Regions from separate parts of the Synechococcus sp. PROS-9-1 genome, predicted to be linked through region 3. Evidence: predicted binding sites of a transcription regulator. Region 3 holds the regulator's gene; each other region holds the start of a gene.
The links. Region 3 encodes NtcA, which controls nitrogen genes in cyanobacteria. Its sites were predicted from a motif close to GTANCNNNNGNTAC; they were not measured.
Positions count from the first base shown of each region.

Region 1 (7,450 bases), 390 kb from region 3:
AGTGGTCTGGAGCCAGAAACGATTCTGCTCATGGCTGCACCTCATCATTGCCATCAACTTCAAGTTGCGGATACGTACCGATAGGCCGAGGAAAACCCACACGAGTCATCAGATTCCTTGGACCTTCTCCACGGAACCAACCAATCACACCCTCAGGCAATGCCGTCACCACAAGAATGAACAACCCACCTTGGATAAACAGCCAGCTCTGGGGCATGGCTTCGCTCACCAGGCTCTTGGCGTAGTTGATCGCAACCGCTCCGAGGATCGCGCCAACAAGGGTGCCGCGACCACCAACAGCCACCCAAATCACCATCTCGATTGAGAACGGCACCGTCATGAATTGGGGGGACACAATTCCAGACTGAACGGTGTAAAGAGCTCCACCAATGCCAGCCAAACTGCCAGCAATGGCAAAAACTAACGTCTTAAACAACGTGGGGTTGTACCCCGCGAAGCGCAGGCGCGGTTCATCATCTCGAATGGCAATCAGCACATCGCCAAAGCGACCACGCACCACCCAGCGCACAAACAGCCACATCAGGATCACCATCACAGCAGTGACCCAAAAAAAGCCACGCTGCATCTCCGCCGACCCCACCATCTGACCGAACAACTGGGTCACATCGGTCTTGAGTCCATTGGTTCCATTAATCAATTTCTGCTGACCGTTGAAGAAGTTAAAAAACACCAACAACGCAGCTTGGGTAAGGATTGAGAAATAAACACCCTTAACGCGATTTCGAAAAACCAGGTTGCCAAGCAGGCCAGCCAACAGCCCAGGGACCAGCCAAATCGCCACCAGGGTGAACCATGGCGAATGGAACGGCTGCCAGAAAGCAGGTAGACGATCTACCCCATAGAGGGTGAAAAACTCAGGGATGCCGTTGAGTAAATCTCCCGAGCTGTTCAGCTGCAAGTACATCGCAGCCGCATATCCGCCGAGTGCAAAGAAAATGCCCTGGCCAAGGCTGAGCAGGCCTGTGAAACCCCAAATTAAATCGATGCCCAGAGCAACAATGGCCAACGCAAGGAAGCGGCCCAAAAGATTGAGTCGAAACACGGGCAGCACCGATGGTGCCGCCACGATTGCCGCAATGATCAACACCCAGAGAATCACCAGGGGCCATCGGCGTTGTTGAAAAGCATTCATCATTGTTTTAAGCCTCCACCATGCGTCCCTTCTGCGGGAAGAGGCCCGCTGGACGGAACTGCAAGAACACCACAATCAAGGCGAACACCAAGACCTGAGCCATGCTGGTTGTGGCAAAAAAGGTCACAGTTCCAGCCAAAGGCGACGGCATATCTGGCCAGATCGTGAGCAATCGTCCGGCCCCAATGAGGTCCGTTAACAAGCCGATCGCAAAGGAGGCAAGAACGGTGCCGAGCAGGTTGCCAACACCTCCGAGCACCACAACCATGAAGCAGCCCACGATGTAAGAACCACCAACATTTGGGCCGACGGAACCTAAAAGTGACACCGCTACGCCAGCCACACCGGCCAGGCCAGAGCCGATACCAAAGGTGAGCACGTCAACGGTGTCGGTAGGAATGCCAAGGCAATCACTCATCGAACGGTTCTGAGTTACGGCACGAATGCGCATCCCCCAGACGCTTCGATTGAGGAACCATGTAACACCGACCACTGCGACGATCGTCATCACGATGATCACCAGGCGTGGAACCGGGAACGTGATATCCATCCACTCGATGCCACCCCGCATCCACTTCGGTGCCGTGACGTCGACATTGCGGGATGTGGCCCGGGCAATGCGACTGATCTGCGACGCCAAAACACCAGCAAGCAAGACACCGCCAAGGGCAGACACCGCCCAGGTGATGGCGCGGTTGATGCGTGCCCGAGCTCCTTCAAAAAACCGATGAGGCAGCACCAATGGCAAACCAAATCCGAGCACCAAAGCCAGGATCAGCCCAGCCGCATGCGCTAAAGGAACACTGCGAACAAACTGCTGCAAAATCAAACTCACACCCCAAGTAGCCAGCAACGTCTCCAACGGACTGCCATAAAGACGTCGAATTACTGTGCGTTCAAGAAGGATCCCAACGACTCCACTGACAACGAATGCCAAAGGAATTGCCACCAATACATAGAGGCCATAAATAGGTTGAAAAGCGGGAAGCTTGAAGACCATTTGCACCACGTAAGTGGTGTAAGCCCCAAGCATCATCAACTCACCATGGGCAAGATTGATCACACCCATCAAACCAAAAACAATGGCCAATCCAAGAGCGGCCATCATCAGCACTGAGCCGATTGCGACACCATTGAAGAGGCTTTCTAGCAGCAGTTGCACGAGCTGAAATCAAGGACAAAAAAACAACAAAAGGAGGAGTCCGTAACCGAACTCCTCCCTTGAATCACAAGAAGATCAAGATATCTGAGATACAGAGATCAGAGCTTGTACTTGCCACCTTTTGATGCATCAGTCCAATCACAGGCATAGCCTTTGGAATCTGGGTGAATTTGGTTCCAAGCCTGTGGTGCAATAGGTCCATCGGTCTCCTCGAGGATGTCGAACTGACCATCAGCTGTGATTTGACCGATACGGACAGTCTGAGACAAGTGATGGTTTGGCATCACTTCCACAGGACCCTGCGGTGCATCAAAGGTGATGCCCACGAGAGCTTCACGAACCTTGTTGTCATCGAAGGAGTTGGCCTTCTCGACAGCTGCTTTCCACAGATAAACCATGTTGTAGGCCGACTCCTGAGGGTCAGCGACCTGGCGGTCTTCACCATATTTAGCCTTGAAGTCTGCAGCAAACTTCTTGGATGCAGGGGTGTCGATCGACATCATGTAGTTCCAAGCGCCGTAATGGCCTTCCAGGAACTCAGATCCAATCGTGCTGATCTCTTCTTCCGCAATGGAGTAGTTCATCACGTAGTAGCCGTTGGCTGGTGTGATGCCAGCGTCCTGGATCTGCTTAAAGAAGGCGACGTTCTGGTCACCATTCAGGGTGTTGATGATGACACCGCCGTCAGGCAAAGCCTTTTTGATTTTGGCGATGATCGGTGCAACTTCTGTATTACCGAGTGGAAGGTAGTCCTCACCGACAACGGTTCCACCAAGCTGCTCAACTTGGGATTTAGTAATCGTGTTGGACGTCCGTGGGAAGACGTAATCAGAACCAACTAAGAAGAAAGGCTTGCCAGCGGCAGGCGACTTCTCATACATAAATTTGGTTGCGGGCTCCGACTGCTGGTTCGGAGTCGCTCCGGTGTAGAAGATGTTGTTAGAACACTCCTGTGCTTCGTACTGAATCGGGTAGTAGAGGAAAGCATCCTTCGATTCGTAAACCGGAAGCATTGCCTTGCGGCTAGCAGAGGTCCAGCCACCGAAAACAACAGGTACTTCGTCCTGATCGATGAGTTTTTTGGACTTCTCAGCGAAAGTGGGCCAATCAGAGGCACCGTCTTCGACGATGTAGTCAATTTTGTACTTCTTGCCATCAACTTCCACACCACCGGCTGCATTGATTTCATCAATGGCCATCTTTTCTGTATCCACCAAGGTGGACTCAGAAATCGCCATGGTGCCCGTCAAGGAATGGAGGATCCCGACAGTGACGTTGTCGTCATATTCGACGTTGGAGGCCTTCTCATCGCCACCACCGCACGCAGTGACGGCCAGACCCAGCGACGCTGCGGCCATGCCGGCAAATAGACGCTTGGACAATGATGAACTCATGAGTACCGAAAACAAGTGAAACGGCGCTTAAACGCCGGAGAACGAAAGGTACAGATCAAGAGCAAGGGGTTCCTGTATCAATCGGGACAATTTGGCCGGTAAACACCTAAATACGCTTCACTTTGGTAGCTGTTGCAACACAAACGCTTCCACGCGATCGAGTCCTTCCCCAGTTCGAAGATTGGTAAAGCACCAGGGTCGATCCCCCCGCATCCTCAGCGTGTCCTGTTCCATGACTGCTAGATCGGCACCAACGAGAGGAGCCAGATCAATCTTGTTAATCACCAATAAATCCGACCGTGTAATTCCTGGGCCACCCTTACGTGGAATCTTGTCCCCAGCCGCTACATCAATCACATAGAGACAAAGGTCCACTAATTCGGGACTAAAGCTGGCCGCAAGATTGTCGCCACCGCTTTCAACCATCACCAGATCAAGCCCAGGGAACTGACGCTCCAGGTCACTCACAGCAGCTCGGTTGATGGAGCAGTCTTCTCGTATCGCCGTATGGGGGCACCCCCCGGTTTCAACACCACGGATCCGCTCCGGCTCCAACACACCTGAGCGCGTCAGGAATTGGGCATCCTCTTGCGTATAGATGTCATTGGTCACTACCGCTAATTGCAGGCGATCGCGCAATCTCCTGCAGAGCGCTTCCACGAGCGCTGTCTTGCCAGAGCCCACCGGACCGGCGACGCCAAGCCTGAGTTTGCTGCTCATCAGCTCCGGAACAATCGTGAATACAACTCAGCATGAGCCAACTGGGCGAGCCCTGCACCAGCACCACCACTCCAAAGTGCCTTCGGATCCTGAGCTCTCAAAACAAGAGCCTGTGAACTGATCATCGGCATCAATTGCTTCTGGATCCTTTGAGCCGTGGTGGGGCCAATTGGAACTAAGCGGACCGCTGCACTGAGCTGATTCGCAACCCAGCCATACAAATAACCCTCAACCATCTCCAGCTCAGAAATCTTCAAGGAAAGGGCTGCCCACGCCCAGGCCGCGGGCCAAGCCAGAACCACTGGTTGAGGCAATGGATGTCCAAGATCAGCCATCAACTCCAGCAATGAACCGCCCATCTGTGTTTGCTGGGCACGCATCTCAGCCGACTCCCTCACAGCCAGCAACCAGCCATCCAAAGAGATCAAGTCGCTGGGCATCACTGACCGTTCTTCCTCCCAGCTTTGAAGTTGAACGCGCAATGGATTTAACGCCGCAGCCTCCAACCTCAGTGCACCCCTCTGAAGCTCAGCTTCAATCCAATGTTGAAGATCGCATGCATCGATCAGAGAACCGTTTTGGATCAAAACTTCAAGACCCTCGGAATAACTGAATGCACCAACGGGCAAGGCAGGACTCACCAACTGCAGTAATGCAAGCGATGTCATGAGTGCTGATGACCGATATAGGCACCGCCTTCAGGCATGAATGGACGACAGCACCGTGTCACCTTCAATCCACGACCGTTGAGCATGGTGGCGAGCACGGAGTCATCGAGCAACAACAGCTCATGCTCATGCAACTCAAGAGCCACATGGCGATTTCCTAGGTGATAAGCAGCCTCAAGCAATGCCAACGGCGTTGCTGCCTCCACTCGCAACAACTCCTCAGGAGCAGCGGTAACCAGCACATGCAGCTGCTCATGCGAATCGGTAAGGCGATCACCAGGCATCAAGGCGCGCTCGCGCGGCAACTGCAACAACACCTCTCGACCACAGGCTGTGCGACGACGGCCACGCAGCACCGTGCGCTGGTGGGCGCTCAGCGGCAACTCCATCACCGAGAGGCTGCCGTTGGGCGATAACTCCTCAGACCTGAGGCGATGGTCCAAAACGATCAAGCCAACATCCAAGGGTTTAGACAACCAACAAGATCACACAACAAAGACTGCCCAAACAGCACACCATCGTTTGGTAGTGCTTGCTACAGAGCTGAGGAGTGTTGGCGTCGAGCGTGCCTCCATGCATCGACTTGATCCATGGCACGGCACCTGCAACTTGCAGTTTTTTGCAGGCAGCAGCGGCAGTCAGCATCAAGGGGGCTGCACCGCTCCCCTGAAATTGATGCGCGCCGAGCGTGGAGAGAACGGGCGTTGCGAGCTGCCACTGCTTCACACCGCTGGTGGCCTCGTGGGGGGAGACCAATTGAGCATCAACCTGACGTTGAAACGAGATAGTCGCTGCCTGATCACCAGCGTGGCCGCTCAAAAGGTTTATGGATCAGTAGGTCGCAGCAAGCTCAACCCCCAGGGAGCTTGGGCCCATCAAAACGTGAAGGCGAACCTTGATGCAGGGAGTGATTTGGAGTGGCTTCCCCAAGAGCTTGTGCTCTATGCGGACGCACTATTTGAGCAAAACCTAAGCATCACGTTGCCGTTAAATGGCTCGTTTCTCAGCGCGGAAATCGTACGTCTGGGGCGCACTGCCGCAAACGAAACATTGGGGAAGGGCCGCTGGAGATCAAGTATTGAGCTCCAACGCCGAACGCCTGAGGGAAGACGCTGGGAACTCGTTGACAGACTGGAAATCAGCGACGAAGCGCTGAATGGGGTCCATGGACTAAATCAGCAACCCGTCTTTGGCACCTTGGTTTGGGCGGCACCCTTCCCTCTCCAAACAGAAAGGATCAACACCCTCCTCGATGCGGTTCGGGAGGATCGCAAGGAACTCGAAGGAAGCATGCATTGCGGCGTTCTCCCCCAGGGCCTGATCGCCCGTTACAGCGGTTTATCAAGCCGTGATGCCCGTTTCTGGTTCAGCAGAATCTGGGCTCGAACCCGTCAGGAACGAGACCTGGCAGCGCCACAGATTCCCAGGGTCTGGCCTTTGCAAGAGCATCCATTGAGGCCAGCAGAAGGTTCATTCTGAACCTTCTGCTGGCCCAGAGAGAGAGAAACTAAAGTCAGTGCAAGGTCACCATGCACCTCAGCCCTCAGGAAAAAGACAAACTGCTGATCGTTACCGCCGCCCTCCTGGCGGAACGTCGTCTCAACCGTGGACTCAAGCTCAACCACCCTGAAGCCGTAGCTTTGCTCAGTTTTTTGGTCCTTGAAGGAGCCAGAGATGGCAAGAGTGTGGCCGACTTAATGCAAGAAGGCAGCACATGGCTGAGACGCGACCAAGTGATGGAAGGAATTCCAGAACTCGTTAACGAGGTTCAAATCGAGGCGGTTTTTCAGGACGGAACCAAGCTTGTGACCTTGCATGATCCGATTCGCTGAGGCTTCCTCTGAATGGCACTCCTGATCCCCGGTGAACTGCTAGCCGAACCCGGTGAGCTTGAACTCAACGCCAACAGAGAGGTCACAACCCTCACCGTTGCCAACAGTGGCGACCGCCCCGTGCAGGTGGGATCCCACTTTCATTTCCAAGAAGCCAATGCTGCCCTGATCTTTGACCGTGACGCTGCACGCGGCCAAAGGCTTGACATTCCAGCTGGTACGGCCATTCGCTTCGAGCCCGGTGACAACCGCGACGTGAATCTGATCCCATTTTCTGGAGCACGCCGCGTGGTCGGCTTCAACGGACACATCAACGGACCCCTCGACGCCTGATTCATGCCCTACCGCATCTCCCGCCAGGCCTACGCCGAAACCTATGGGCCAACCACTGGAGACCGCATTCGTTTAGCGGACACCGAACTCATCCTTGAAGTGGAGAAGGACTTCACCACCTACGGCGATGAGGTGAAATTCGGCGGCGGAAAGGTGATTCGAGATGGGATGGGCCAATCCCAAACCTC
Region 1 covers NZ_CP047961.1:2,202,603-2,210,052, forward strand. Annotated here, with positions in the region: gene urtD (urea ABC transporter ATP-binding protein UrtD) at 1-32, opposite strand, end outside; gene urtC (urea ABC transporter permease subunit UrtC) at 29-1,156, opposite strand; gene SynPROS91_RS11715 (branched-chain amino acid ABC transporter permease) at 1,161-2,315, opposite strand; gene urtA (urea ABC transporter substrate-binding protein) at 2,414-3,709, opposite strand; gene ureG (urease accessory protein UreG) at 3,827-4,429, opposite strand; gene SynPROS91_RS11730 (urease accessory protein UreF) at 4,429-5,097, opposite strand; gene ureE (urease accessory protein UreE) at 5,094-5,561, opposite strand; gene SynPROS91_RS11740 (urease accessory protein UreD) at 5,671-6,576, shown strand; gene SynPROS91_RS11745 (urease subunit gamma) at 6,627-6,929, shown strand; gene SynPROS91_RS11750 (urease subunit beta) at 6,942-7,262, shown strand; gene ureC (urease subunit alpha) at 7,266-7,450, shown strand, end outside.
Region 1: SynPROS91_RS11740 (urease accessory protein UreD) is a predicted target of NtcA. The motif match lies at 5,623-5,636, and genes of this name have one in related genera.

Region 2 (7,450 bases), 380 kb from region 3:
ATCGCTGCTTTAACGCGCTCGAGATCTGGCATGCTTACGAGAGGGTTGGTCGCAGCAACCCACCACAAATCAAGATCTCCTCGCTCCATCGCTTCCACCTGTTGCCAGGCCGTTAGGCCAGGCTCGGGTGCAATTTTCCCTTGAGGAAATCCCCAGGTTTGCTCGACTTCAGCTCGATGCGCTGGGTTTGTGACTTGACGATATCCAGGAAGAAGATGGGAGAGTCCGCCGGCTTCTCTGCCTCCCATGGCGTTGGGTTGTCCGGTTAGAGAAAAGGGTCCGGCTCCTTCTTTGCCAATTTGGCCTGTTAATAAGTGCAGATTGATGATTCCACCCACTACTGCGGTTCCTTCTCGCCGTTGATTCACTCCCATAGACCAGAGGCTCAAGACTTTTTCGCGGCGATGAAAAAGTTGGGCGACTTCTCGTAGGCGTTTTTCTGGAATGCCACAAAACAAGGCCACTCGTCTAGGCGTCCAACGGGCTACGACATCAAAAAAGGAGTCGTAGTTGTCTGTGCAGTCATCGATAAAGGTAGGATCTTGTCCGTTTTCACGCATTACCAGGTGGGCGATGCCGTGAAGCAGAGCAAGGTCACTCCCAGGAGCTACTGCTAGGTGAATGTCAGCTGCCTTTGCTGTATCGGTTTGGCGCGGATCCACCACCACGATGGTGACCGAGCCGGGATGTTTCTTTTTGCGTTTTAGTAATCGTTGAAAGAGCACTGGATGGCATTCAGCGGTGTTGGTTCCGATCAGGAATGCCACAGTGCAGTGGTCTAGGTCTTCATAGCTACATGGGGGACCATCTGAACCCAAGCTGCGGGTGTAACCCGCAACAGCAGAACTCATGCAGAGTCTTGAATTAGCGTCAAAGTTGTTAGTTCCTAGCGCTCCTTTGAGTAGTTTTTGCGCCAAATAATAGTCTTCAGTGTGGAATTGTCCGGAGCCATACATTGCAATGGAGTCTGGTCCCTTGGATTTCAGACTTGATTTGATTTGATTTGAGATGCGATCAAGAGCTTCATCCCAGCTGATCGGTTGGAAGTCGTCATCAAGACTGGTTCGACCAAGGGGTTGATCCAGTCTTCCCCTTGACAGGGTTTCTCCGACTGTGGCCCCCTTGATGCAAACCTGGCCGAGACTTGATGGATGCAGTCGATCTCCTCTAGCTGTCCACATGGGAGTTCCATCAGCATCTCGACGGACGGCTTCCCCTTTTTTTGCCGGTGGTCGCAAGTCCAAACCACACCCCACTCCGCAATAAGGACATTGACTGCGAATGGTTGTGTTTGGCTCTGCCATGGTTTTGATATAGGCGAATTAGAAACACCCTGTGCCAAAGCCACAGGGTGTGATTAAGTTATGAGTAGATCGTTGGTGTTAATTGTTAGCGAATTCAGGATTCGCTGTTTCTCCTTCATGAAGGTCATCGAAGGAACCCTTGGGTTCTTTGAGGAAAAAGAAGCAGAAGAAAGCAACAATCAGGCCAGCGACCCCCAAGACTTGAAAGAAAGCACTATTGGAGGCTGCGATGATTTCTGGTGAAGGATCCTTACCCCCACCCATCCACATCGGAAGCAGACTAAAAATTGTGAGATAAGTCACGGCTCCAACGTTGCCATAAGCACCAACCAAACCAGCGACTTGTCCTGTGACGCGTCGCTTTACCAAAGGAACGAGTGCAAACGTAGCCCCTTCTCCTGATTGAACGAAGAAGGAGGCAAGCATGGTGATCAACACAGCAATGATGATCCCTGTTGTTCCACTGAACGTGCCAGGTTTGATCATGCTCATGACGAGGTAACCAATCCCTAAACCTCCGGTTAAGAATGCCATCGTGTTCTTACGACTGCCGAGCTTGTCGGAGATCAGACCGCCGGCAGGTCGAGCGACAAGATTCACAAAAGCAAAGCAAGAGGCAAGGATGCCCGCGGTTGCCTTTGGGAGATCAAAAGTGGTTTCGAAGAATGTTGGCAACATCGAAACTACTGCCAACTCTGATCCAAAGTTCACAATGTATGTGAGTTCAAGAATGGCAACCTGCTTAAATTCATAGCGATCTTCTTTGGGGTACGTCTTCGTACCCATGATCAGCTCTCGATTGGTGCGAATAATTCCCCAGGTTTGAAAGATAAACCAGATCAGAACTGCACCTAAGGCCAGTGGATAGGTTCCTGCATTCAGGAAACCAACCTTTTGTAAGCGCCAGCAGAGTACACAGAGGATGGCTGCAAATGGAACATTCATTCCCAGCAATCCCCAGAAATCACGCATTGATGTGACTTCCAAGCCTGCTGTGCGCTCAGGCCTTTGATACGTTTTACCAGGAGGTGTATCGCTAACGTTGAAGTAATAAATAAAGCCGTATACGGCAGAAATAATTCCCGTAAGAGCAATAGCACCACGCCAATTAAGGACAGCGCCTGAGGGAAGTTCAAAACCGCCTGAGAACGAGAGCCACCCGGCCAGTCCTACGAGTGTTAGGGCCGAGAACGCTGATCCGAAATTGCCCCAACCGCCATAAATCCCCTCAGCCAGACCGATCTCTTTTGGAGGGAACCATTCGGCAACCATGCGGATCCCGATTACAAAGCCTGCACCCACGATGGATAAAAGCAGGCGTGCAACAACTAATTGATTGAAATCTTGGGCTGAGGCGAACATCAGGCAAGGAATGACTGAAAAAACCAGCAGGCTGGAATAGGTCAGTCGAGGCCCGTATTTGTCGAGGAGCATTCCAATCAGAACGCGGGCTGGGATTGTTAGCGCCACATTGCAGATCGCAACGGTACGGATTTGACCGAGAGTTAAGCCTAAATCGGCTTTAACGGTGGTAGCCAAAGGAGCCAGGTTGAACCAGACAACAAAGGTCAGAAAAAATGCGAACCAGGTGAGATGAAGAGTTCTGTATCTCCCCTGGAACGACCAGAGTTCTCCAAGCATGGGGGGTAATTGTGTGTGTAATTAAACCCCGGCTTCTAAAAAATGCGCTGAGGAATCAAGTTGCGGCGCACATGCAAACCGCCTTTATATTTCATCATTGGATCGTCATTGCCTTGGTTTCAATGGATACGGAATGCAAGGAGGTGAAGATGCTTGTCCTTGGTCTTTCGTCTTCTTCGCTACATTTTGGCCTCTGAGATGTCCAATCTTTTGATGGAGATGGATGTGTTATCGGTGCAGGGGCTTCGAGCTTGTCTGCTTTGCGGAGGGATGAGTCGTCGCATGGGACGAGACAAATCACTCTTGCCTCACCCACAAGGTGGCTGTTGGTTGTCGCACAGTATTGGTTTGTGCCGTCGCCTAGATCTGCCAGTTGATGTGGTTAGCTCAATTTCCAGTCATCATCAGTTGGCTTCAAGGTTTGATGGGGTTGAGTGCAGATTGGATCCCTTCCCTGGTCAGGGGCCTTTGGCTGCTTTGTCGGCTGTTTTTGGTCAGGAGAAGTTTCTTGCTTCACTCGTCCTTCCTGTTGATATGCCTTGGTTAGAGCCTTGGGTTCTGATCCAGCTGATTCGTGCTTGGCAGGAGCAGCCTTCCTTGGCTGTGGTGTCGCATGACAGTAGACAGCTTCAACCCCTGTTTGCTATTTACCCCAATGACAGCATTTATCGAGAACCCCTATTGCGTCAGCTGGCTGATCATCGGCTGAGCATGCATGATTGGCTTGGGAGGGTTCCGTATCGGGTTCTTGCTCTGCCGATGGGGCCGTTGCGCAATGTCAATTGTCCTTCTGATCTAGCAACTCTCGAAGAATGATAAAGCCAACACGTGTTCTTGATCTCTTGGCTAGGCCGTTGGGGGTTGTAAGGTTGTCCCTAACCGCTAAATGTAACTTAGCGTGTCCATATTGCTGCCCTGAAAGTATTGAACCTCCGGGTTTGTTGCACACACGCGATCAACTTCGCTTGATCCAAGCGGCCTGTCAATTGGGAGCACATACGCTTCGACTCACCGGTGGTGAACCCTTGCTCACCGACCGCCTTTGGCCGCTTCTTGATGCCCTCTCGCTTGGAAGGCAGACGGCTGCTCACCCTTTCAGTCGTTTGAAAGAGGTTGCCATCACCACCAATGGTTCTCTTCTCGATGATGAGAGGGTGAGACGTTTGCGCGCGGCAGGAGTCGATCGTATTACGATCAGCTTGGATGCTGTTGACGGCGCGAGTATCGCGCGAATGGCTGGCTTGCGTTCTGGTCCTGAGGCTGGGAATGCTCTGTTGGAGCGGGTGTTGGCTGGCATTGATGCGGCTCGTGCTGCTGGGTACAACCCTGCGCATGGAAGTCTGAAGCTCAATGCCGTGATCCAACGAGGCTGCAATGACGATCAGTTGATTCCCTTGGCACAGCTGGCCAGACAACAAGGATTGCAGTTGCGTCTGATCGAATATATGGATGTAGGCAATCGCAATGGCTGGTGTCGTGATCAGGTGATGCCAGCGAACGAGATGATTCAGCTCCTTCATCGCCATTGGCCGCTTCAATCCATTGGTCGACAACCTGGGGGAACAAGTAGTCAATGGCTTTATCAAGATGGTGAAGGGTCTATTGCCACAATTGCTTCAATTACGGAGCCATTCTGTTCTGATTGCAATCGTCTTAGGATCACTGCAGATGGGCAAGCCTTTACCTGTCTATTTGCGAGTGAAGGCCTTGATTTGCGTCCATGGCTTCGTATGGAGGTCTCCGACTCGGAGCTTGCAGAGGTGATGGCTCAGCTGTGGACTGGGCGTTCAGATCGTTTTAGTGAAGAGCGTGGATTGATGCAGAAAGGGAATCATCATGCTGAGATGGCTTATTTGGGTGGATGAGTGGCCTTTGCTACGGATTGAAAGAGATATCGGCGTTAAACCTGGGTTCTAAATCTTTGTTGAGATGTTTGAACTTATTCCGTACACGCGTTTTCGAGATACCCCATCTGTTCGTTTTTTTGATGTCACGATTCCTGATTCGAATGCTCGCGACTTAGTTGTTCACCGTGGGCCAGCGGTGAGTCCGCCGGATGCTGAAGATAGTGGGGCATGGCAGTTTTATCTGCATCCTCATCAGGACGATAATCTTCTCGCCGCCAGTGGTGGAAGAACTTTTTATTTGGTGAACTTGGCTTGGGAGCATCCTTTTCACATCGTTCGTTTGGACAGTGGTGGTGACATTCTCAATATTCCAAGAGGAACATTCCATCGCTCTTTGTCTGATCCCGATGGATCTGTTGTTCTTAATCAGGCCAAGCGAAATTCCAATGTATGTGTAGATAGAGAGTTCCGTGTTTACAACAGCCTGAAGATCCCAAAGCTCTATCAAGTCACTTCAAAAGCGGCAGCGCGTCCGCTATTGCATGGTCTTGCACCTGTCCTTCAGGCAGCGTGAGTTGTCTCTTGAGCCGTGTCCTCGGGCGGCCAACTTAAGACCTGTGCCTTGATTGTCCAGTTGAGGTTGCTGATGGTGTTGGGTGGACCTTTGAAATCGCCTGAAACAGCAGCGGTTAGTTCTGGATTTGATGAGCTGGCTAGCACGATGTAGCGCTCGCTGATTTCGCATCCAGCGCTGGGGTCAAAACCACGCCAGCCTGCTCCGGGAAGATAGATCTCGGCCCAGGCATGAAGGTCATAGTCAGTGGGGGCAGGATCGGTGAGTTGATACCCGCTGGTGAACCGTGCAGGCAGACCAACGCTCCTACAACATTCCACCATCAACATGGCTAAATCTCGGCAAGAACCCACCCTTTCTCTCAGGGTTCGGCCGGCTGGCCAGGCTCGACCTAAATGTCGCTCGGTGTATTTCACACGGTCTTGAATGGTCGCCATCAGTTCGCGCAAAAACGGCAAGGTTTGCTGGTTTCCTCCCATCAAGGCGTCTTGGGCTAGGGCTACGGCTGAGGGATCGTGCTGACCGTTTGGTAACCAGCCTTCCAGCGCACCGTATAGATCACGATTGAGATGTCCGCGGGGGTAGGGGAGCGGAGGATTCAGTGGGGTGAAGCATTCTTCAAGTGCCCTTGCAGCTTGGGTTTCCACTTTGCTGTGAGCCTCGATGCACAAATGACTCGTTGTACCTTGAAAGCAGATCCGTTGAATCTCATCTCCACTGGCTGCTACGAGAGCATGCTGATGGCTTGGTTCTGGAGACACGATCAGCTCGTGCTCAAGGAGCCGCTGATGACCGTGACCTCTGGGTTGGAGGCACAGGCGGTGTGCTCCAAGACTGATGGGTGCGTCGTATTGATACGTAAGGGTGTGGGTCAGCTCAACGAGCATGATGGGTCTGTCGAAATGGTTGAGAGGTCCTGCGGTGTGTGATCGGCGGTGGGGAAATAGCTTTTCTGAATGAGCCCATGCAGTTGATTGAGATCGGTCTGCAGTTGATCAATCACTTCATGCAAACCGCGGTTGATCAGAGACTCAATGCGGACATAACTCCACTTGGCCACGAGCTGACCGCGCAGGCATTCGAGGTCGTCAGGTGAACCTGGAATGGGCTTGTGTTGAATTCGCTCCAGGGTGTCGTTGATCTCTTGCAAGCAAAACCGTACGGATCTGGGAAAAATCGGATCCAGCAGAAGAAAACGTGCCACTGAAATGGGACTGATTGCTTGTTGGACGCTCTGCCGATACATCTGATAAGCCCCAGCGGTACGGAGAAGAGCAATCCATTGCAGCTCATCCAGCACTCCCCCCACTGCGCTGGGGACTGGTAACAGCAGAAAGTACTTCACATCAAGGATTCGGGAGGTTTTATCGGCTCTTTCAATCAGCCGGCCTAGACGGCTAAACAACCAGGCTTGATCGCGGCTGAGTGTGACGTCAGTGATGCCATAGAACAGTTGGCAACCGCGACGAATCGTTCGAAGTTGCTCTTGGTCTGGTTCACTCCATAGAACTTCTCCGTCTTGAAGACTCCAAAAGAGATCGTTGATGTGTTCCCACATCTCAGTAGAGATGACATCACGGATTTGGCGGGCGTTCTCGCGTGCATTCGAGATGCAGCTCACAATGCTGTTGGGGTTGTCGAGGTCTAGAAGCAAAAAATCTCTGACATCTTTTGACGATCGACGCGGATAGCTTTGATCAAAGTGCTGGCGATCACCATTCGCATCGATTAAGGGCAACCAGGGTTCAGCGTTGCCGCTGGGATTGTCCAAAGCCATCGCATTGCTTACCTCGAGAAAGCGAGAGATGTTTTCGGCGCGCTCTACAAAACGGTTGATCCAATAGAGGGAGTCCGCGACGCGGCTCAACACGGCATGGCCTCCAGATGTTCAATCGGTGCTTGTCGATCACTCACCACCCAGGTGTCTTTGCAACCGCCGCCTTGGGAGGAATTCACCACTAAAGAGCCACGTCTTAAGGCGACGCGGGTGAGTCCACCTGGACTGACCCAGCTGCTTTTTCCACGCAGAACATAAGGACGTAAGTCCACATGACACGGATAGAGCTCACCCTCACTGATGGATG
Region 2 covers NZ_CP047961.1:2,214,181-2,221,630, reverse strand. Annotated here, with positions in the region: gene SynPROS91_RS11810 (molybdopterin oxidoreductase family protein) at 1-1,304, opposite strand, end outside; gene SynPROS91_RS11805 (MFS transporter) at 1,383-2,945, opposite strand; gene SynPROS91_RS11800 (molybdenum cofactor guanylyltransferase) at 3,099-3,761, shown strand; gene SynPROS91_RS11795 (GTP 3',8-cyclase MoaA) at 3,758-4,810, shown strand; gene SynPROS91_RS11790 (redox protein) at 4,875-5,366, shown strand; gene SynPROS91_RS11785 (transglutaminase family protein) at 5,354-6,253, opposite strand; gene SynPROS91_RS11780 (alpha-E domain-containing protein) at 6,238-7,236, opposite strand; gene SynPROS91_RS11775 (circularly permuted type 2 ATP-grasp protein) at 7,230-7,450, opposite strand, start outside.
Region 2: SynPROS91_RS11800 (molybdenum cofactor guanylyltransferase) is a predicted target of NtcA. The motif match lies at 3,062-3,075, and genes of this name have one in related genera.

Region 3 (7,450 bases):
CCACTGGGGTCGGCCTTGCCCGTTCGTCATCCCGTGAATGTGGAGGTTTTGTCGTCAGGAGTGTGGAGGCTGAGCAATGGGCTGGTGTCTGCGGATGTGAGCGCCCATGGACTGGTTCAGCTGCGCGACGGGAATGGGGTGCCACAGCTCAGCGAACCCATGCGATTGCTGCGTTTCTCCGATCGAGGGGAGTTCTGGGACGCTTGGGATCTTGCCGCTGATTACCGCCAACATCCGCTGCCGATGGCTGCAAGCTGGTCGGCAGAATTGGTGGAGTCGGGCCCTCTGGCCGCACGGATTGTGCTGCGCACGGTTGCTGGATTGAGCAAGGTGCGTTTGGACCTCATGCTGCAGGCCGATTCGCCCTGGCTCGAGGCCCAGCTCAGCGTCCATTGGCAGCAGACCCATGAATTGCTGAGGTTGGAATTGCCGTTGAAGAGCCCTGCTGTGCGTTGGGCTGCCGATACGAGTGGTGGAGTGATCGAGCGACCAGCAGAAGCGATTACTCCTTTTGAACAAGAGCGTTGGGAATTGCCTGTGATTTCATGGCTGGCTGCCGAAGCAGAAGCTCCCGGGGGTGGGATGGCTGTCTTGCTGGATGGTCCTCAGGGTGTCGATGCCAGCGCCAACCACCTGGGAGTGTCCCTGCTTCGAGGCCCAACCTGGCCAGACCCTTCAGCCGATCACGGATGGCACAGGCATCGGTTGGCCTTCATGCCAGCCCTGCTCGGTTGGAACCGCAGTGGTGTAGCCCAGGCGGCGATTCGATTCAGGGAGCCAGGATGGATGGGTCCTCGTGGGCTGGATCAGCCTTGGCAAGGGCTTCCCGCCTTGCCCATCGGTCTGGTGCCGATTTCAATCCGATCAGCGCAGGGTGACGGGCTCAGCGATAACGCGGTTAAAATTGAGTTGCTTAATCCCGGACCAGCTCGTCAGCGTTGGCTGCCTGGGAGCGATTGGAGGCTGAGCTGCGCCAAGTCCAACTCCCGAAGGACCTTCTGGGAGGTGCACCCTGGCGAGCTCATCACATTGGTCTTGGAGAGCGTTCAATCCTCGTGATCATCGAACGGATCGTCGAGGTTTTTGGATGGAGGGCCAAAGGCTGTGTACACCCCCAATCCTGTTAACCCAAGCAGGGCTGCCAGCACGGCAATCGCCACTGACATGGCCGGGGACGAACTTTCCATCACAACTCTCCACAGGATCGACGCCTTTACGGGTCGGAGCCCCTACAGTATCGAGACTTAATTCCACCCGAGACTTCAGCGCTGCCATGGCTCAACGCACTCGTCTGGGCGATTTGCTCCGCCCCCTGAATTCGGAATACGGCAAGGTTGTCCCTGGCTGGGGAACGACACCGGTAATGGGCATTTTTATGGCCCTGTTCCTTGTGTTCCTGCTGATCATTCTTCAGCTGTACAACAAGTCACTGATCCTTGAAGGAATCAATGTCAACTGGAATGGCTTAGGTCTCGGCTGACATCAGGTCATGAATGTTTTCGGCATTGGACTGCCAGAGATGGCCGTCATCGCGGCGGTCGCTCTCTTGGTGTTTGGACCTAAACGGCTCCCTGAGTTCGGCCGTACCCTTGGAAAAACACTGAAGGGGTTTCAGTCGGCTTCCAAGGAATTTGAACGCGAAATTAATAAGGCTATGGCTGAACCTGAACCCGTAGCGGATCAGGACAAAGCTTTAGAAGCATCAGCTGAAACTGTTGTCTCTCCAGTGGTTGCGCCAAAATCAGAGCCAACATCCCCTTCCGATTGAGTCGATGAATCGCGGTGATCTCCGCTTAGTGGTGGGGTTGGGGAACCCAGGCAACCGCTACGCCAACACACGACATAACGTTGGCTTCATGGTCTTGGAACGTCTGGCTTCTCGGGAGGGTGGCGGCTTCCGTTCCATTCCCAAGCTCCAAGGTCAGCTTGCTGATCTGGGTGCTGGGGACAAGCGATTGCGGTTGTTGATGCCCCAAACCTTCATGAACGACAGCGGGCGCTCGATTCGGTCTGCATTGGATTGGTTTGGGTTTGAGCTGCATCAGCTCTTGGTCCTCGTCGACGATATGGATCTGCCGCTTGGACGTTTACGTTTGCGGGCCCGCGGGTCTGCTGGTGGCCATAACGGCCTTAAAAGCACCATTCAGCATCTCGGCACGCAGGATTTTGCGCGTCTGCGGATTGGAATCGGTGCACCCGGACAAAATCCCAGTGAGCGCAAGGCACGAACGGTGTCGCACGTGCTGGGAAGTTTCAGTCGTGATGAGGAGCTCCTTCTCGACAAGGTTCTGTTGGAGGTCGTTGATGGTTTGGAGAGGATTCAGCGGCAAGGTCTCGATCTGGCAGGGAATCACATCAATGGGCTTCAGCTGGCTCCCACCAGCACTGAGGCGTGATGGCAGCGCTACCCGTTACTACCGCCCATCTGCGGGTTCAACGCCAGAGTTTTGCGGATCAATGTTTGGAAGGAGACGTCCGGGCCGGAGGCTTCAATTGGCAGTTCAGCTGGTTTTTTGATCGTGGTGAGCTGAGTGTGGAGCCCTCTCTGGGGCGAGCTTTGATTCAAGACGCGCTCCTGCGTTTTCTTGTGAAATCTGACTATGACCTTGAGCCGGGAGGGGACTACACCTTCACGGTGAGGGCCCGGTTTTGAGGGGATCGGGACCTGGCCATTGCAAAGGCCGATCTAAATAATCTTCGAGGATCACGAGTGCGGCGATGGCGTCGAGATCGCCATATGGGATGCGCAGGCCCGCAGGAAGCAAGCGTTTCCAGCCCCGTGAAGGCCATAACTGCCAGTAACGCTCTCGGGCTCGCAGGGTGGTCCCGGTTTCGTCCACGACGCGGACCTTCAGGCTTGAGGGAAGTTGTTGTTGCCAGATCGTGCTGCTGGTGCCATCACCGATCACCAGCTCATCAATCTGAGCTGACGTCCCCTGAGCCTCCTCCATCCAGGCGCGAAGCTGCTCAAGGACCTCAGTGCTGGGGATCACCCTGCCTTGAAGCACGGTGTTCGTGGCGGTGTCTGCTAGCAGCAACCCACATTTGCTTCGACCGGGATCCAGGGCTACGACGCGTTTCATTGGCTGAGGCGCAACTGAATGGCGATCGGATCTGCCGTTTCGCTGCGCCGTAAAGCGACCGCTTCCAGCGCAGTGAGTCCTCCGTTGCGGTCGATCAGCTCTTGGCCAAGCGCATTGATGGCACTGCCATCAAATTGCAGGCCCTTGCTGAGAGAACCGCGTCTTTGCACCTCGGCCAAGGTGGAGGCAAGGAGAAGGTTCAGTCGGTTGCGTACGGCTTCTGGGTCACGTTCATTGCTCGCGAGGGTGGTGCGGGCTAACACCTCACCCTCCCTGGTTACCGTGACATTGGGGCGCACTTCAGGGAAGGCGTACACAACGGTTTCGCCAAGGAGCACATTGGCTGCTGAGCGGATGTTCACAACCCAGGTTCCAGGTTTGCGAATCGTTTGCTCCAAGCGCTGGATATCGGGTCGAGGAACCAGCAGGAGCTGGCGCTCAACCGGTTGGCCAGGAAGCACTTTTTGATAGGCCTGAAGATTGGCGTCTCGCAGTAGCTGATCAATGACCGCTTTTGCCTGATCGGGGCGTTCGAGCTTCAGGGTCGCGGTGGCAAGTGGCTGACCGCTGCTAATGGCGACGTTTCCGCGCCGCAGCGCTAAGAGAGAGTCTTCCAGTTGATTGAGTTCCTTCTCGCCACTACGAATTTGCGAGCGCACGGCCGAGAGTTCCTGCTCGGTGCGTTGGATCTCAACATCTTTCGCATCCACGTCTTGGCTCAATCGCTGCCGCTCCTCTTCTAAGGATCGGGTTTGTTCCTGGAGGGGCTTGAGGGTGCGACGCAGTTCTGCCGCTCGCTGTTGGGCCGTTGTGAGCTCTTTGCCGGCTTGCTTCTGAGCGCGTTTGCTTGTTTTGAGGTCGGCGCGACTGCTCCGCAATTTGGATTCGAGAGCATTGAGTTCAAACAGGCCGACCCTCAGCTGCCGACTCACCAACAGCAAGAGTCCAAGGGAAAGCGCACTAATCAGGCTGCCCGTTAACACCGTAATCACCACTGCCGTGCGCTTCGGACGCAGTCCAAGCAAGCTCAGCCGAGCTTTCCCTACGCGAGAGCCAAGGCGGTCTCCCAGAGTGGAGAGCACGCCTCCAAGCACAAGCAAAGCGAGAAGTAGAAACCAACCGGTCACGGAGAATGAAGGATCAGAGTTCGGACGTGAGCTCCATCTTCACCTGAATGGTCAGCTGAACCGTTTGGCTAGAGCGATTGGATCGAGAACAGTGATCTTTTTGCGATCGATATCGACAAGGCTCGATGACTTGAGGTCCCCAAGGAGACGAGTGATTGTCACGCGTGTGGAACCGATGGCCTCGGCGATGGCTTGGTGTGAAAGGCGTAGGTCGATGGTGATGCCACGTTGACCAGGCACGCCGAAATCTCGACACAGCACCAGCAGAAAACTCACCAGCCGAGATGACATGTCCCGATGGGTGAGGGTTTCGATCATCGTTTCGGTCTGAAGAATCCTGCTGGACAGACCCTGCAACAACAGCAAGCCAACACTGGTGTCAGCTTCGATAGCCTGCCGAACAGATGTGGCTGGAGCCGTCACCATCTCCACTCTTGTGAAAGCGATTGAGTGGTAGAAGCGATCAGAGCGGTGACCTGTTAGTAACGACAGAACCCCAAACAAACTGTTTTCACGTAACAAGGCAACAGTGATTTCCTCTCCAGATTCGTAAACCCTGGAGAGGCGGACGGCACCTCGTCGAATGAGATAGACCTTTTCAGCAGGGTCGCCAGGGAAAAAGATGGTTTTCCCACGCTCCACCATCTCGGTATTGGCACCATCGAGTCCCCGAATAACGTCTTGAAGGGTGCGGCTGGCTGGAACCGAGGGGCTTCCGAAGTTCGAGCCCACCGGGCGAATTGTTGGTGGTGCGTAGCGGCTGAAGCCGCGGCTGACCTCGCCCATGGTCCCTACTCGTACTTCGGGATGCTATGGATCAGCCCCTCCTGCTCATGTAGCAAGGAACACGAAACTCCGCATTTTCACCTAGCGGAGAGCGCCGTTCTTTGATCGTTCATGATCTGCTTCAGGCCAGGCTCGGCTAGGTCAAGAAGGGCATTGAGCTGGTCACGGCTAAAAGGAGCTCCTTCCGCAGTGCCCTGCAGCTCCAGCAAATGCCCTTCTTCGTTCATCACGATGTTGAGATCCACATCGGCTTGGCTGTCTTCGCTGTAGTCGAGATCGAGAAGGGGGCGATTGTGGATCACGCCAACGGAGACGGCGGCCACCTGGGATTGGACAGGGTTGGTGTTGAGGACCCCTTGTTGAACAAGACGCTCACAGGCGCGTTGAAGCGCGACCCAAGATCCGCTGATCGCAGCGGTGCGGGTGCCTGCATCCGCCTGAATCACATCGCAATCGATTCTCAACGTGTTTTCGCCGAGAGCTTCCATGTTGATGGCTGCGCGCAGGCTGCGGCCGATTAGGCGCTGAATCTCTTGGGTGCGTCCGCTCAATTTGAGCAGTTCTCTGTTTTGACGCTCCGGAGTTGATCCAGGCAGGAGTCGGTATTCGGCGCTGAGCCACCCCTTGCCTTGATCTTTGCGCCAGCGAGGCACCCCTTCTTGATGACAAACGCTGCAAAGAACAGCGGTGCGTCCGCTGTGGATGATCACTGAACTCAGGGCAAATCCCATGGGATCCCAGCTGATCGAGAAGGGGCGAAGGTCGCCCGGCTGACGTCCGTCATTGCGAGAGGTATCGGTCATAAGCCCAGGGTGCGGAGGTGCTTTGAGCCTGCCAGTTGGCTTGGCACACCATGGATGGTGTTAAAACACTTGTGCATTCGATTTTCACCGCTAGATTCATCCACATCCGGATTTGCCGGACCTCGGCGAATGTGATGACCATCAGCCTCAGCCCTCTCCATCATTCCCGTGAGCCGCGCACTGGTGACCACAGGACTCTCGAGCAAGCAGGGCTTCGAAGACTTCCCTCAGTAGAGGCTCGTCCACCCCTGCGTTTGGTAGCTCCAGAAGGGCAGCTCCAGGTGCATACCGCCTCATTTCGGGGGAGCTTTTCTGGTGTGCTGAGCCAGGCGCTGCGGACGGCAGGCCTGGGTAGCAATGTCTTGATCGCCCAGTTCCTCAAGGGTGGTGTGGGCCAAGGGCCCGAGAGCCGCCTCACCCTGTGCGATCGACTTCGATGGTTGAGGCCTTCCGTGACGGAATGCCTTTCAGAGGAAGCTTCTAGCCGCGATGATGAGGTCAAGGAGGCTGTTCAGTCGGTCTGGGAGATCTGCAAAACCCATCTCTTGGAAGGCACGTTGGACCAACTCGTGCTGGATGAGATTGGCTTGGCGATCGAGCTGGGCTATCTGAGCCATGAGGATGTCTTGTCGGTGTTGGAGCAAAGGCCATCAGCCATGGATGTGATCGTGACGGGGCCGGCGATCCCTGCAGAGATGATGGAGATGGCTGATCAAGTCACGGAATTGCGTAGAGGTTTCTAATGCTGAAGAACGATCGCTGGATTACGGATCAGGCTGATGCAGGGATGCTCGAGCCTTTCCAAAATGGATTAGTGCGCCATCTAGATCCGGATCAACGGAAAAGTCCGGTTCTTAGTTTTGGCTGCTCTTCTTATGGGTACGACTTGAGGCTTTCGCCTAAGGAGTTTTTGATTTTTCGCCATGTTCCTGGCACGATCATGAATCCCAAGCGATTCAACCCTGACAACCTTGAATCAACCCCCATTCATCATGACGAGGATGGGGACTATTTCATCCTTCCGGCGCATTCGTATGGCCTCGGTGTTGCCCTCGAAAAGATGCGAGTGCCACCCAACATCACGGTCATTTGTCTTGGCAAGAGCACCTATGCCCGTTTAGGCATCATTGTGAATACGACTCCGGCAGAGGCTGGCTGGGAAGGTCATCTCACCTTGGAATTTAGTAATAGTTCTGGTGCTGATTGTCGTATTTACGCCAATGAAGGGATCTGCCAGTTGTTGTTTTTTGAAGGGGATCCTTGTGAAACCACCTACAGCGACCGACAAGGTAAATATCAGCATCAACCCGAGCGGGTGACGCTGGCCAAGGTTTAAATCAAGCTGAATTCAGAGATGAATGATGATTGTTAATTCCTAAAATTGTTTTTAGGGAGCAAGCCGGGCTTTATGCAATCTTGTCTTTTCGTACCAAGTTGCAAATTCTGGAGTCCAAGCTTTGAGATGGGGCCACATCAAATCGCAGAGTTCGCGGATTTCTTGCTGGGCATCGAGCTTGGCGCGTAGATCCATGAAATGCAGGAAGGCCCTGAGCGTGAAACTCACCACGAAATGTTGCCTGTAATCGAAGGGGAGGATGCCGCGAGCATGTTCTTCCGCAAAGCCCGCCTGAAGCAATTCCTGATACCGCTC
Region 3 covers NZ_CP047961.1:320,313-327,762, forward strand. Annotated here, with positions in the region: gene SynPROS91_RS01520 (alpha-mannosidase) at 1-1,059, shown strand, start outside; gene psbN (photosystem II reaction center protein PsbN) at 1,047-1,187, opposite strand; gene psbH (photosystem II reaction center phosphoprotein PsbH) at 1,274-1,480, shown strand; gene SynPROS91_RS01535 (TatA/E family twin arginine-targeting protein translocase) at 1,490-1,768, shown strand; gene pth (aminoacyl-tRNA hydrolase) at 1,773-2,396, shown strand; gene SynPROS91_RS01545 (DUF3146 family protein) at 2,396-2,653, shown strand; gene SynPROS91_RS01550 (Holliday junction resolvase RuvX) at 2,631-3,083, opposite strand; gene SynPROS91_RS01555 (DUF3084 domain-containing protein) at 3,080-4,210, opposite strand; gene ntcA (global nitrogen regulator NtcA) at 4,262-4,996, opposite strand; gene rph (ribonuclease PH) at 5,074-5,799, opposite strand; gene SynPROS91_RS01570 (cob(I)yrinic acid a,c-diamide adenosyltransferase) at 5,934-6,542, shown strand; gene dcd (dCTP deaminase) at 6,542-7,135, shown strand; gene thyX (FAD-dependent thymidylate synthase) at 7,187-7,450, opposite strand, start outside.